Regions from separate parts of the Rhodococcus sp. 06-1460-1B genome, predicted to be linked through region 2. Evidence: riboswitches for the same ligand, from Rfam matches in the RefSeq annotation. Region 2 holds a riboswitch; the other holds the start of a gene.
The links. Region 2 has a riboswitch for thiamine pyrophosphate ahead of CH268_RS03745 (3-oxoacyl-ACP reductase). Riboswitches for the same ligand answer to the same signal wherever they lie in the genome.

Region 1 (6,707 bases), 320 kb from region 2:
TTCCACGGCACGGGCCATGTACGCGAAATGCAGCGGCTGATAGCCGGGAGTGGCAGACATCCACACGACGGATCGGGCCGCCTCCTGATACCGCCACAGAATTTGCGACTGCTGCGATTCGATGTTCATCAACGCATGCGACTCGTCGGCGATCACCACGTCGATGTCGAACCGCAGCTCGCCCAGCGAGATGGTCCGCTTGTTCTGCGTCCGTTTACGTTTGCCCAGATCGGTCTCGGGCGGAACCGACAGCAGCTTCTTGGTGGACTGATAGGTGATCAGCAACCAACGCTTGCGGTCGGACGGCTCGATGTCCGCCTCGCTGTCTGCAATGGTGCGACGCCACCCCGGCAGCGCACCCTTGGGTGCCACCACCAGAACCGTGCCGATCTCGGCGGCCGACATCTGCCGCACGGCCTCGCACACGGCCAACGTCTTACCCAGACCCGTCGAATCCATCTGCGCGAAGTACGGGAAGCCGGCGTCGAGCGCGGCCAGATGGCGTCGGACCGATTCGAGTTGGGTGTCGCGAGGCTGCATCGCCCGTTCGCGCACCTCTTCGTCGCGCCAACTGTCGTTCGCGTCGTCCTCGAGCCACCGCTGCAGGCTGTACGGCATCGATTCGTACGGCTGCAGGTACTCGGGCAGTTCGGTTCCGTAATACGCGAACACGCGCGGTCCGGGGTACCAGCGCGCTCCCGCTGCGCCCGCCGCGGACCGATCCTCGAACGGCACGTCCAACACCCACACGCGCTCGCCGGGATCGGGCACCCGAAGATCGGGGGCGGCGGACTTGCGGGGCGAGGTCTTGCGCGGGGCTGCTCTCTTGCGAGGTGCGGCCTTCTTCGGGGCAGCTTTCTTCGCCGCAGGCTCACCGTTCTTCGCAGCCGCGAACTTTCGCGCAGCGCTGCTCTGCCCGGCCTTGACGGTGCGGGCAGTGGTGGATCGGGCAGTGCGTTTACGAGGTGGCATCGGATCCAGTCTGTCGTACGGTGTGCACGAACACCGTAAAGGAGCCCTGTGACATACCCGAACAACCCGCGCGCCGTAGTTCTCGTCCACGACCGGGACCCGTCCCTGGCGCGTCGCGACATCGGCACCCTCGCCGCCGAATTGCACACCAGGGGTTTCCGGTTGGACGTGCATTCCTTCGACCACAGTCCCGATGTCGCACCACCGACGCTGTCCGACGCGCAGGTGGTGGTGGTCATGGGCTCACCCGACGCCGCGTACGACGACACGCTGACGTGGCTCGCGCCGGAGATCGCGTATGTGCGGGACGCGATCGACACAGGTGTTCCGATCCTCGGCGTCTGCTTCGGCGGCCAGTTGCTCGCCCGGGTGCTCGGTGGATCGGTACGCAAGTCCGAGCATCCCGAATACGGATTCGTCGAGGTCGAGACGTCCGATCCCGAGCTCATCGCCCCGGGCCCGTGGATGGAATTCCACGGTGACACGTTCGTCGCACCGCCGGAGGCGACGGTGATCGCCCGCAACGAGGCAGCGCAACAGGCCTTCGTTCTCGGTCCACACCTCGGGTTGCAGTTCCACCCCGAGATCGACCTCGATACCTACGATGCATGGGCGGCCGCGTGGCAGCGCGACGGCGTCGAACACGCGGTGGACGTGCACCAGATCAGGCAAGACATTGCCGACTCCGAAGCAGCAGCTCGCAAGCGGTGCTCGGCCCTGCTGGACGCATTTCTCGCCCGATCCTCGGCGGTGCCCCGGTAGGGTCGAACGATGACCGAGGCCAGGCCCAGCAACTTCAGCGATCACCAACTCGGCATCTACGCCGCCGGAATGTTCGCCCAGCAGACACCGTCGATCACCACCAATCTGGCGCGGCTGGAGGACCAGGCTGCCGAGAAGCTCTCGCCCGAGGCGCTCGGCTACATCGTCGCCAGCGCGGGCAGTGGCTCGACGGCGCGGGCGAACCGGGCCGCCTTCGACAGGTGGGCCATCACGCCGCGGATGCTGCGCAGCTCGGCCTCGCGTGATCATGCGTGCACCGTGCTCGGCACCGACATGCCTGCACCGCTGTTGATCGCTCCGGTGGGTATTCAGACTCTCGCCCATCCCGACGGTGAACTCGCGACGGTTCGCGCGGCTGCGGAACTCGGTGTGCCGTACATACATTCGACGCAGGCGTCGCATTCGTTCGAGCAGATCGCCGAGGCGGGCGGAGATGCGCCGCGCTGGTATCAGTTGTACTGGCCGACGGACGAATCGGTTCTGCTGAGCTTCCTGCAGCGCGCGAAGGACACCGGATTCACCACGTTGGTGCTGACGCTCGACACGACGTTGCTGGGCTGGCGGCCCGCCGATCTCGACCGCGGGTACCTCCCGTTCTTGGCGAACCTCGGCATCGAGAACTATTTGAGCGATCCGGCGTTCCAAGCCGGACTCGCTCAGCCCGTCGAGGAGAATCCCGTTGCAGCCGCGATGCATTGGGCGCAGATGTTCCCCAACCCGGGGCTGTCGTGGAAGAACCTGGCGTTCCTGCGAGAGCATTGGGACGGCCCGATCGTGCTCAAGGGCATCTGCACCGTCGGCGACGCCCGAGAAGCGGCCGCCCACGGAGTCGACGGCATCGTCGTCTCCAACCACGGCGGCCGTCAGATCGACGGTGCCAGGCCGTCTCTCGACGCGTTGCCGTCCATCGTCGAGGCCGTCGGTGACGAACTGACGATCCTGTTCGACTCCGGTGTGCGCACCGGTGCCGACATGGCCAAGGCGCTGGCGCTCGGTGCCGATGCGGTTCTTCTCGGCCGCCCGTTCCTGTACGGTCTCGCCCTCGGCGGGCAGGAGGGTGTTGCACACGTACTACGTTGCCTGCTGGCCGAATTCGACTTGGTGACCAGCCTGTCCGGCCATACCGGCGCGGGCGAGCTCGGTCGCGACTCGATCGAGGCGTCCTGATGGAGTGGACGAAGCACGCCATCTGGTGGCACCTGTACCCGCTCGGCTTCACCGGCGCTCCGGTACACGGATGGGACGGTGAATCGCAGTCGGATCTGCACCGGCTGAACAGAATCGAGAAGTGGCTCGACTACGCCCTCGAGCTCGGTGCGTCGGGCATCGCCCTCGGTCCGATCTTCGAGTCGGAGAAGCACGGCTACGACACTGTCGACTACTACCACGTCGACGGTCGGCTCGGCACCGACGAGGACATCGATTCGCTGATCGCTGCGGCGCATTCCCGCGGCCTGAAGATCATGTTCGACGGCGTCTTCAACCATGTCGCGCAGAGCTTCCCGAAGTTCCGTGAGGCTCTGGCCGAGGGCCCGGATTCCGAGGCCGCGGAGTGGTTCCACCTCGACTGGTCCGGGGACGAGCCGACGCATCGCAATTTCGAGGGCCACGACGAACTGGTCGCGCTCAACCACGAGAGCCCGCACGTGCAGCAGTACGTGGTGGACGTGCTGTCGCACTGGCTCGAACGCGGCGTGGACGCCTGGCGGCTCGACGCGGCCTACGCGGTACCGCCGCGCTTTTGGGCTGCGGTGATGCCGAAGGTTCGCGAGAAGCATTCGGCAGCATACTTTCTCGGCGAGGTCATTCACGGTGACTACGACCGGATCGTCTCGGCGTCCACGTTGGACTCGGTGACCCAGTACGAACTGTGGAAGGCGATCTGGAGTGGCCTGAGCGAGCTCAACTTCTTCGAGCTCTCGCACGCGTTGGAGCGTCACAACGGCTGGCTCGACGCATTCGTGCCCGCCACGTTCGTGGGAAATCATGACGTCAATCGCATCGCCAGCGTCATCGAGGACGAGCGACATCTGCTGCACGCGTTGGTGGTTCTGTTCACCGTGGGCGGGATGCCGATGATCTACTACGGCGACGAGCAGGCATTCCGCGGTATCAAGGAAGATCGCGTCGGCGGTGATGACGAGGTGCGTCCCGAATACCCGGACACTTCCGAGGATCTCGCCCCGTACGGCTGGCCCGTCTACCGAGTGCATCAGGAGCTGATCGCAGTTCGGCGTCGCAATCCGTGGTTGTACTCCGCGCGCACCGAGACACTCGAGCTCACCAACACCGCACTGCTCTACCGCGTGTACGCGGACGACAATTCGATGACGGTGGCGCTCAACCTCGGCGACGAGGCCATCGACTACCCGGCCCAGGGCAGCGAAGTGCTGGCCGGTGAGGCGCACCTGAACGACGGACGGGTAAGCGTTCCTCCCCACGGCTGGGCTGTCATCGGCTGATCGCTGCATACGGCTGTATTCGGCTATCTACGTCGAGCGCAAGAAAGCAGTAGAGAGACCTACAGGTACAGTCGACCGCGACACGGGGTGCCCGTCAGGGCTGAGATCACACCCGTCGAACCTGATCTGGTTAGGACCAGCGAAGGGAATGTCGTGACGTTTCGGTATTTCCTGTCCCTCGCGACGGTCCCGACCTCGAACGAGAGGCGATGCACGTGAAGATCGACGAGCAGACAGTGTTGGTCACCGGCGGCGGCCGCGGACTGGGAGCATCGATCGCCGCGGCGTTCGCCGGTGAGGGCGCACGTGTGGTGATCGACTACCGCACCAGCAAAGAGGCAGCGGAGGCGTTGGCGGAAAGGCTCGGCGACCGTGCATTCGCGGTTCAGGGCGACGTGACCGACGAGAGCGCGGTGGCCTCGGTGTTCGACTCGGCCCGTGCGCATTTCGGCACTCCGATCACCACAGTCGTCAACAACGCATTGGCCGACTTCTCCTTCGACGGAGATGCCCGCCCCAAGGCCGACACCATCACCTGGGATCGGTTCGACGCTCAACTGCGGGGCAGCGTTCGCGCGGCACTGCTCACCACGCAGGCGGCCCTGCCGGGAATGCGTGAGGCGGGCTTCGGCCGAATCATCAACGTGGGCACCAACTTGTTCCAGAATCCAGTGGTGCCGTACCACGACTACACTGCCTCCAAGGCCGCCCTGCTCTCGCTGACGCGCACGTTGTCCGTGGACCTGGGCGCGGACAACATCACCGTCAACATGGTCTCGGGCGGACTGCTGCGCACCACCGATGCCAGTGCCGCGACCCCGGCCGAGGTGTTCGACTTCATCGCGGCCTCGACCCCGCTGCAACGCGTCACCACGCCGGAGGAATTCGCCGATGCTCTGCTGTTCTTCGCCTCCCCGTGGGCGCGGTCGGTGACCGGTCAGAACCTCGTTGTCGACGGCGGTTTGGTCAAGAACTGATATGCACCTCAACGCGTTTCTGTACGGCTGCGGACATCACAGCGCAGCGTGGAGGCATCCCGATTCGCGAGTGGAGGACCTGGGCAACATCGCGTACTACGAGGAACTTGCGCAGCTGGCCGAACGGGGAAAGTTCGACGCGGTGTTCTTTGCCGACGGGCATTCCGTTCGCGATCCGGCCGGCGCAGGAACCTGGTTTCTCGAACCGATCACGGCGCTGTCGGCCATAGCCAGAGCGACCACACACATCGGTCTGGTTACCACCGTGTCGTCGACGTTCTACACACCGTTCCATGCCGCGCGCATGCTGGCGTCGTTGGACCACATCAGCGGCGGACGGGCCGGCTGGAACGTCGTCACCTCCATGTTCGACGCCGAAGCACGCAATCACGGAATGGACGCCATCCCGGCTCGGGAGGAGCGCTACGCACGCGCAGCAGAGTTCGTCGATACTGCACTGGCACTCTGGGATTCGTGGGAGCCCGATGCCCTGACGCTCGATCGCACCGGGATGTACGCCGACCCGGCCAAGGTGCACTCGATCGACCACGACGGCAAACACTTTCGAGTCGACGGCCCGCTGACGGTGCCGCGGTCGCCGCAGGGCAGGCCGGTTCTGTTTCAGGCCGGGGCGTCGGGCCCGGGCCGCGACCTGGCGGCGAAGTATGCCGAGGCGATCTACGCCGTCGCCTACGATCTCGTTGCCGCGCAGAGCTATTACGAGGATGTGAAGTCTCGCATCGACAGTGCTGGTCGCGACAGTGCGACAGTGGGCATCATGCCGGGACTGGTGACGTACATCGGCTCGACGATGGACGAGGCCCGTCGCAAGAAGGCCGAACTGGACGTCTTGCTGCCGACGGAACAATCCCTGGCGATGCTCTCGACGTTCACCGGGCAGGATTGTGCTGCCTGGGAACTCGATGAACCGGTGCCCCCGCTACCGCCGGCAGCAGAGTTCACCGGACCGCAGGGCCGCTACGAGACGATTCTGCGCATCGTCGAGAAGGATGACCCCACCGTGCGTGAGTTGCTCGGCACGCTGGCGGCCGGCGGTGGGCACGCCACGATGATCGGCACACCGGAGTCCATCGCTGACGAGATGGAATCGTGGATCGGCCGCGGTGCCGACGGCTTCAACCTGATGTGCCCGCGCTACCCGGACTCACTCGCCGACTTCGTCGAACACGTGGTCCCGATCCTGCAGCAGCGCGGCCTCTTTCGATCCGAATACACGTCGTCCACGCTGCGCGGGCATCTGACCGTATGACCTGAAGGTTCAGTCCAGCGAGTCGATGAATTCTGTCGTCAATCGTGCGATGTCGTCCGCATGGGAGATCGGCGACCAGTGACCCGCCGGAATGTCGTTGCGCGTGAGGTTCTTCACCCACATGCCGGTGTCGTCGTAGTGGTACGGCCGCACCGCGACGTCCTCGGTGTTGACGATGAGGTGCACGGGGATGTCGATGTACCGATCTCGCGGATTGGTCAGAATCGGAATGATGTTGGCGCG
Region 2 (6,707 bases):
GCACTCTCTTTCCGCCGACGGCCTTCCAGATCGGCAGGCCGACTTCCTTGCGGTAGTCCACCCACGCCGAGTTGTACAGCCGCTTCTGCGCGGCCGTGAGTTCCTGGCCGAGGGGCTCCCGCGGAGTCGGTGGGGACGGCCGCGAAATAGACCACGGCACAGCGCCTCCCGACAACCAACCGTGCACAGACGCGATGTCGCGGGCTCGCGTCGTCGCGTCCTCGGGCTCCCACCGCCACGTGGTCAACCCCGTCGTCGCCTTCCCTGCCTTGACGGCGAACCCGGACTCGATGAGGAACTCCGCCCACTTCATCGTCACGGCATACCCGAGATACTCGTCGTCACCGAGGATCTCGACGCCGCGGCTGCGTTCCACGGCACGGGCCATGTACGCGAAATGCAGCGGCTGATAGCCGGGAGTGGCAGACATCCACACGACGGATCGGGCCGCCTCCTGATACCGCCACAGAATTTGCGACTGCTGCGATTCGATGTTCATCAACGCATGCGACTCGTCGGCGATCACCACGTCGATGTCGAACCGCAGCTCGCCCAGCGAGATGGTCCGCTTGTTCTGCGTCCGTTTACGTTTGCCCAGATCGGTCTCGGGCGGAACCGACAGCAGCTTCTTGGTGGACTGATAGGTGATCAGCAACCAACGCTTGCGGTCGGACGGCTCGATGTCCGCCTCGCTGTCTGCAATGGTGCGACGCCACCCCGGCAGCGCACCCTTGGGTGCCACCACCAGAACCGTGCCGATCTCGGCGGCCGACATCTGCCGCACGGCCTCGCACACGGCCAACGTCTTACCCAGACCCGTCGAATCCATCTGCGCGAAGTACGGGAAGCCGGCGTCGAGCGCGGCCAGATGGCGTCGGACCGATTCGAGTTGGGTGTCGCGAGGCTGCATCGCCCGTTCGCGCACCTCTTCGTCGCGCCAACTGTCGTTCGCGTCGTCCTCGAGCCACCGCTGCAGGCTGTACGGCATCGATTCGTACGGCTGCAGGTACTCGGGCAGTTCGGTTCCGTAATACGCGAACACGCGCGGTCCGGGGTACCAGCGCGCTCCCGCTGCGCCCGCCGCGGACCGATCCTCGAACGGCACGTCCAACACCCACACGCGCTCGCCGGGATCGGGCACCCGAAGATCGGGGGCGGCGGACTTGCGGGGCGAGGTCTTGCGCGGGGCTGCTCTCTTGCGAGGTGCGGCCTTCTTCGGGGCAGCTTTCTTCGCCGCAGGCTCACCGTTCTTCGCAGCCGCGAACTTTCGCGCAGCGCTGCTCTGCCCGGCCTTGACGGTGCGGGCAGTGGTGGATCGGGCAGTGCGTTTACGAGGTGGCATCGGATCCAGTCTGTCGTACGGTGTGCACGAACACCGTAAAGGAGCCCTGTGACATACCCGAACAACCCGCGCGCCGTAGTTCTCGTCCACGACCGGGACCCGTCCCTGGCGCGTCGCGACATCGGCACCCTCGCCGCCGAATTGCACACCAGGGGTTTCCGGTTGGACGTGCATTCCTTCGACCACAGTCCCGATGTCGCACCACCGACGCTGTCCGACGCGCAGGTGGTGGTGGTCATGGGCTCACCCGACGCCGCGTACGACGACACGCTGACGTGGCTCGCGCCGGAGATCGCGTATGTGCGGGACGCGATCGACACAGGTGTTCCGATCCTCGGCGTCTGCTTCGGCGGCCAGTTGCTCGCCCGGGTGCTCGGTGGATCGGTACGCAAGTCCGAGCATCCCGAATACGGATTCGTCGAGGTCGAGACGTCCGATCCCGAGCTCATCGCCCCGGGCCCGTGGATGGAATTCCACGGTGACACGTTCGTCGCACCGCCGGAGGCGACGGTGATCGCCCGCAACGAGGCAGCGCAACAGGCCTTCGTTCTCGGTCCACACCTCGGGTTGCAGTTCCACCCCGAGATCGACCTCGATACCTACGATGCATGGGCGGCCGCGTGGCAGCGCGACGGCGTCGAACACGCGGTGGACGTGCACCAGATCAGGCAAGACATTGCCGACTCCGAAGCAGCAGCTCGCAAGCGGTGCTCGGCCCTGCTGGACGCATTTCTCGCCCGATCCTCGGCGGTGCCCCGGTAGGGTCGAACGATGACCGAGGCCAGGCCCAGCAACTTCAGCGATCACCAACTCGGCATCTACGCCGCCGGAATGTTCGCCCAGCAGACACCGTCGATCACCACCAATCTGGCGCGGCTGGAGGACCAGGCTGCCGAGAAGCTCTCGCCCGAGGCGCTCGGCTACATCGTCGCCAGCGCGGGCAGTGGCTCGACGGCGCGGGCGAACCGGGCCGCCTTCGACAGGTGGGCCATCACGCCGCGGATGCTGCGCAGCTCGGCCTCGCGTGATCATGCGTGCACCGTGCTCGGCACCGACATGCCTGCACCGCTGTTGATCGCTCCGGTGGGTATTCAGACTCTCGCCCATCCCGACGGTGAACTCGCGACGGTTCGCGCGGCTGCGGAACTCGGTGTGCCGTACATACATTCGACGCAGGCGTCGCATTCGTTCGAGCAGATCGCCGAGGCGGGCGGAGATGCGCCGCGCTGGTATCAGTTGTACTGGCCGACGGACGAATCGGTTCTGCTGAGCTTCCTGCAGCGCGCGAAGGACACCGGATTCACCACGTTGGTGCTGACGCTCGACACGACGTTGCTGGGCTGGCGGCCCGCCGATCTCGACCGCGGGTACCTCCCGTTCTTGGCGAACCTCGGCATCGAGAACTATTTGAGCGATCCGGCGTTCCAAGCCGGACTCGCTCAGCCCGTCGAGGAGAATCCCGTTGCAGCCGCGATGCATTGGGCGCAGATGTTCCCCAACCCGGGGCTGTCGTGGAAGAACCTGGCGTTCCTGCGAGAGCATTGGGACGGCCCGATCGTGCTCAAGGGCATCTGCACCGTCGGCGACGCCCGAGAAGCGGCCGCCCACGGAGTCGACGGCATCGTCGTCTCCAACCACGGCGGCCGTCAGATCGACGGTGCCAGGCCGTCTCTCGACGCGTTGCCGTCCATCGTCGAGGCCGTCGGTGACGAACTGACGATCCTGTTCGACTCCGGTGTGCGCACCGGTGCCGACATGGCCAAGGCGCTGGCGCTCGGTGCCGATGCGGTTCTTCTCGGCCGCCCGTTCCTGTACGGTCTCGCCCTCGGCGGGCAGGAGGGTGTTGCACACGTACTACGTTGCCTGCTGGCCGAATTCGACTTGGTGACCAGCCTGTCCGGCCATACCGGCGCGGGCGAGCTCGGTCGCGACTCGATCGAGGCGTCCTGATGGAGTGGACGAAGCACGCCATCTGGTGGCACCTGTACCCGCTCGGCTTCACCGGCGCTCCGGTACACGGATGGGACGGTGAATCGCAGTCGGATCTGCACCGGCTGAACAGAATCGAGAAGTGGCTCGACTACGCCCTCGAGCTCGGTGCGTCGGGCATCGCCCTCGGTCCGATCTTCGAGTCGGAGAAGCACGGCTACGACACTGTCGACTACTACCACGTCGACGGTCGGCTCGGCACCGACGAGGACATCGATTCGCTGATCGCTGCGGCGCATTCCCGCGGCCTGAAGATCATGTTCGACGGCGTCTTCAACCATGTCGCGCAGAGCTTCCCGAAGTTCCGTGAGGCTCTGGCCGAGGGCCCGGATTCCGAGGCCGCGGAGTGGTTCCACCTCGACTGGTCCGGGGACGAGCCGACGCATCGCAATTTCGAGGGCCACGACGAACTGGTCGCGCTCAACCACGAGAGCCCGCACGTGCAGCAGTACGTGGTGGACGTGCTGTCGCACTGGCTCGAACGCGGCGTGGACGCCTGGCGGCTCGACGCGGCCTACGCGGTACCGCCGCGCTTTTGGGCTGCGGTGATGCCGAAGGTTCGCGAGAAGCATTCGGCAGCATACTTTCTCGGCGAGGTCATTCACGGTGACTACGACCGGATCGTCTCGGCGTCCACGTTGGACTCGGTGACCCAGTACGAACTGTGGAAGGCGATCTGGAGTGGCCTGAGCGAGCTCAACTTCTTCGAGCTCTCGCACGCGTTGGAGCGTCACAACGGCTGGCTCGACGCATTCGTGCCCGCCACGTTCGTGGGAAATCATGACGTCAATCGCATCGCCAGCGTCATCGAGGACGAGCGACATCTGCTGCACGCGTTGGTGGTTCTGTTCACCGTGGGCGGGATGCCGATGATCTACTACGGCGACGAGCAGGCATTCCGCGGTATCAAGGAAGATCGCGTCGGCGGTGATGACGAGGTGCGTCCCGAATACCCGGACACTTCCGAGGATCTCGCCCCGTACGGCTGGCCCGTCTACCGAGTGCATCAGGAGCTGATCGCAGTTCGGCGTCGCAATCCGTGGTTGTACTCCGCGCGCACCGAGACACTCGAGCTCACCAACACCGCACTGCTCTACCGCGTGTACGCGGACGACAATTCGATGACGGTGGCGCTCAACCTCGGCGACGAGGCCATCGACTACCCGGCCCAGGGCAGCGAAGTGCTGGCCGGTGAGGCGCACCTGAACGACGGACGGGTAAGCGTTCCTCCCCACGGCTGGGCTGTCATCGGCTGATCGCTGCATACGGCTGTATTCGGCTATCTACGTCGAGCGCAAGAAAGCAGTAGAGAGACCTACAGGTACAGTCGACCGCGACACGGGGTGCCCGTCAGGGCTGAGATCACACCCGTCGAACCTGATCTGGTTAGGACCAGCGAAGGGAATGTCGTGACGTTTCGGTATTTCCTGTCCCTCGCGACGGTCCCGACCTCGAACGAGAGGCGATGCACGTGAAGATCGACGAGCAGACAGTGTTGGTCACCGGCGGCGGCCGCGGACTGGGAGCATCGATCGCCGCGGCGTTCGCCGGTGAGGGCGCACGTGTGGTGATCGACTACCGCACCAGCAAAGAGGCAGCGGAGGCGTTGGCGGAAAGGCTCGGCGACCGTGCATTCGCGGTTCAGGGCGACGTGACCGACGAGAGCGCGGTGGCCTCGGTGTTCGACTCGGCCCGTGCGCATTTCGGCACTCCGATCACCACAGTCGTCAACAACGCATTGGCCGACTTCTCCTTCGACGGAGATGCCCGCCCCAAGGCCGACACCATCACCTGGGATCGGTTCGACGCTCAACTGCGGGGCAGCGTTCGCGCGGCACTGCTCACCACGCAGGCGGCCCTGCCGGGAATGCGTGAGGCGGGCTTCGGCCGAATCATCAACGTGGGCACCAACTTGTTCCAGAATCCAGTGGTGCCGTACCACGACTACACTGCCTCCAAGGCCGCCCTGCTCTCGCTGACGCGCACGTTGTCCGTGGACCTGGGCGCGGACAACATCACCGTCAACATGGTCTCGGGCGGACTGCTGCGCACCACCGATGCCAGTGCCGCGACCCCGGCCGAGGTGTTCGACTTCATCGCGGCCTCGACCCCGCTGCAACGCGTCACCACGCCGGAGGAATTCGCCGATGCTCTGCTGTTCTTCGCCTCCCCGTGGGCGCGGTCGGTGACCGGTCAGAACCTCGTTGTCGACGGCGGTTTGGTCAAGAACTGATATGCACCTCAACGCGTTTCTGTACGGCTGCGGACATCACAGCGCAGCGTGGAGGCATCCCGATTCGCGAGTGGAGGACCTGGGCAACATCGCGTACTACGAGGAACTTGCGCAGCTGGCCGAACGGGGAAAGTTCGACGCGGTGTTCTTTGCCGACGGGCATTCCGTTCGCGATCCGGCCGGCGCAGGAACCTGGTTTCTCGAACCGATCACGGCGCTGTCGGCCATAGCCAGAGCGACCACACACATCGGTCTGGTTACCACCGTGTCGTCGACGTTCTACACACCGTTCCATGCCGCGCGCATGCTGGCGTCGTTGGACCACATCAGCGGCGGACGGGCCGGCTGGAACGTCGTCACCTCCATGTTCGACGCCGAAGCACGCAATCACGGAATGGACGCCATCCCGGCTCGGGAGGAGCGCTACGCACGCGCAGCAGAGTTCGTCGATACTGCACTGGCACTCTGGGATTCGTGGGAGCCCGATGCCCTGACGCTCGATCGCACCGGGATGTACGCCGACCCGGCCAAGGTGCACTCGATCGACCACGACGGCAAACACTTTCGAGTCGACGGCCCGCTGACGGTGCCGCGGTCGCCGCAGGGCAGGCCGGTTCTGTTTCAGGCCGGGGCGTCGGGCCCGGGCCGCGACCTGGCGGCGAAGTATGCCGAGGCGATCTACGCCGTCGCCTACGATCTCGTTGCCGCGCAGAGCTATTACGAGGATGTGAAGTCTCGCATCGACAGTGCTGGTCGCGACAGTGCGACAGTGGGCATCATGCCGGGACTGGTGACGTACATCGGCTCGACGATGGACGAGGCCCGTCGCAAGAAGGCCGAACTGGACGTCTTGCTGCCGACGGAACAATCCCTGGCGATGCTCTCGACGTTCACCGGGCAGGATTGTGCTGCCTGGGAACTCGATGAACCGGTGCCCCCGCTACCGCCGGCAGCAGAGTTCACCGGACCGCAGGGCCGCTACGAGACGATTCTGCGCATCGTCGAGAAGGATGACCCCACCGTGCGTGAGTTGCTCGGCACGCTGGCGGCCGGCGGTGGGCACGCCACGATGATCGGCACACCGGAGTCCATCGCTGACGAGATGGAATCGTGGATCGGCCGCGGTGCCGACGGCTTCAACCT

Region 1: linked by a shared signal. The riboswitch ahead of CH268_RS01990 (3-oxoacyl-ACP reductase) and the one ahead of CH268_RS03745 (3-oxoacyl-ACP reductase) in region 2 are both predicted to bind thiamine pyrophosphate.

What each region holds. Positions count from the first base shown of each region.
Region 1 covers NZ_NOYS01000006.1:37,134-43,840, reverse strand. Annotated here, with positions in the region: gene CH268_RS02010 (helicase-related protein) at 1-972, opposite strand, end outside; gene CH268_RS02005 (type 1 glutamine amidotransferase) at 1,021-1,734, shown strand; gene CH268_RS02000 (alpha-hydroxy-acid oxidizing protein) at 1,744-2,922, shown strand; gene CH268_RS01995 (alpha-amylase family glycosyl hydrolase) at 2,922-4,217, shown strand; TPP riboswitch at 4,291-4,383, shown strand; gene CH268_RS01990 (3-oxoacyl-ACP reductase) at 4,427-5,194, shown strand; gene CH268_RS01985 (LLM class flavin-dependent oxidoreductase) at 5,196-6,464, shown strand; gene CH268_RS01980 (alpha/beta fold hydrolase) at 6,474-6,707, opposite strand, start outside.
Region 2 covers NZ_NOYS01000006.1:360,939-367,645, forward strand. Annotated here, with positions in the region: gene CH268_RS03725 (helicase-related protein) at 1-1,342, opposite strand, end outside; gene CH268_RS03730 (type 1 glutamine amidotransferase) at 1,391-2,104, shown strand; gene CH268_RS03735 (alpha-hydroxy-acid oxidizing protein) at 2,114-3,292, shown strand; gene CH268_RS03740 (alpha-amylase family glycosyl hydrolase) at 3,292-4,587, shown strand; TPP riboswitch at 4,661-4,753, shown strand; gene CH268_RS03745 (3-oxoacyl-ACP reductase) at 4,797-5,564, shown strand; gene CH268_RS03750 (LLM class flavin-dependent oxidoreductase) at 5,566-6,707, shown strand, end outside.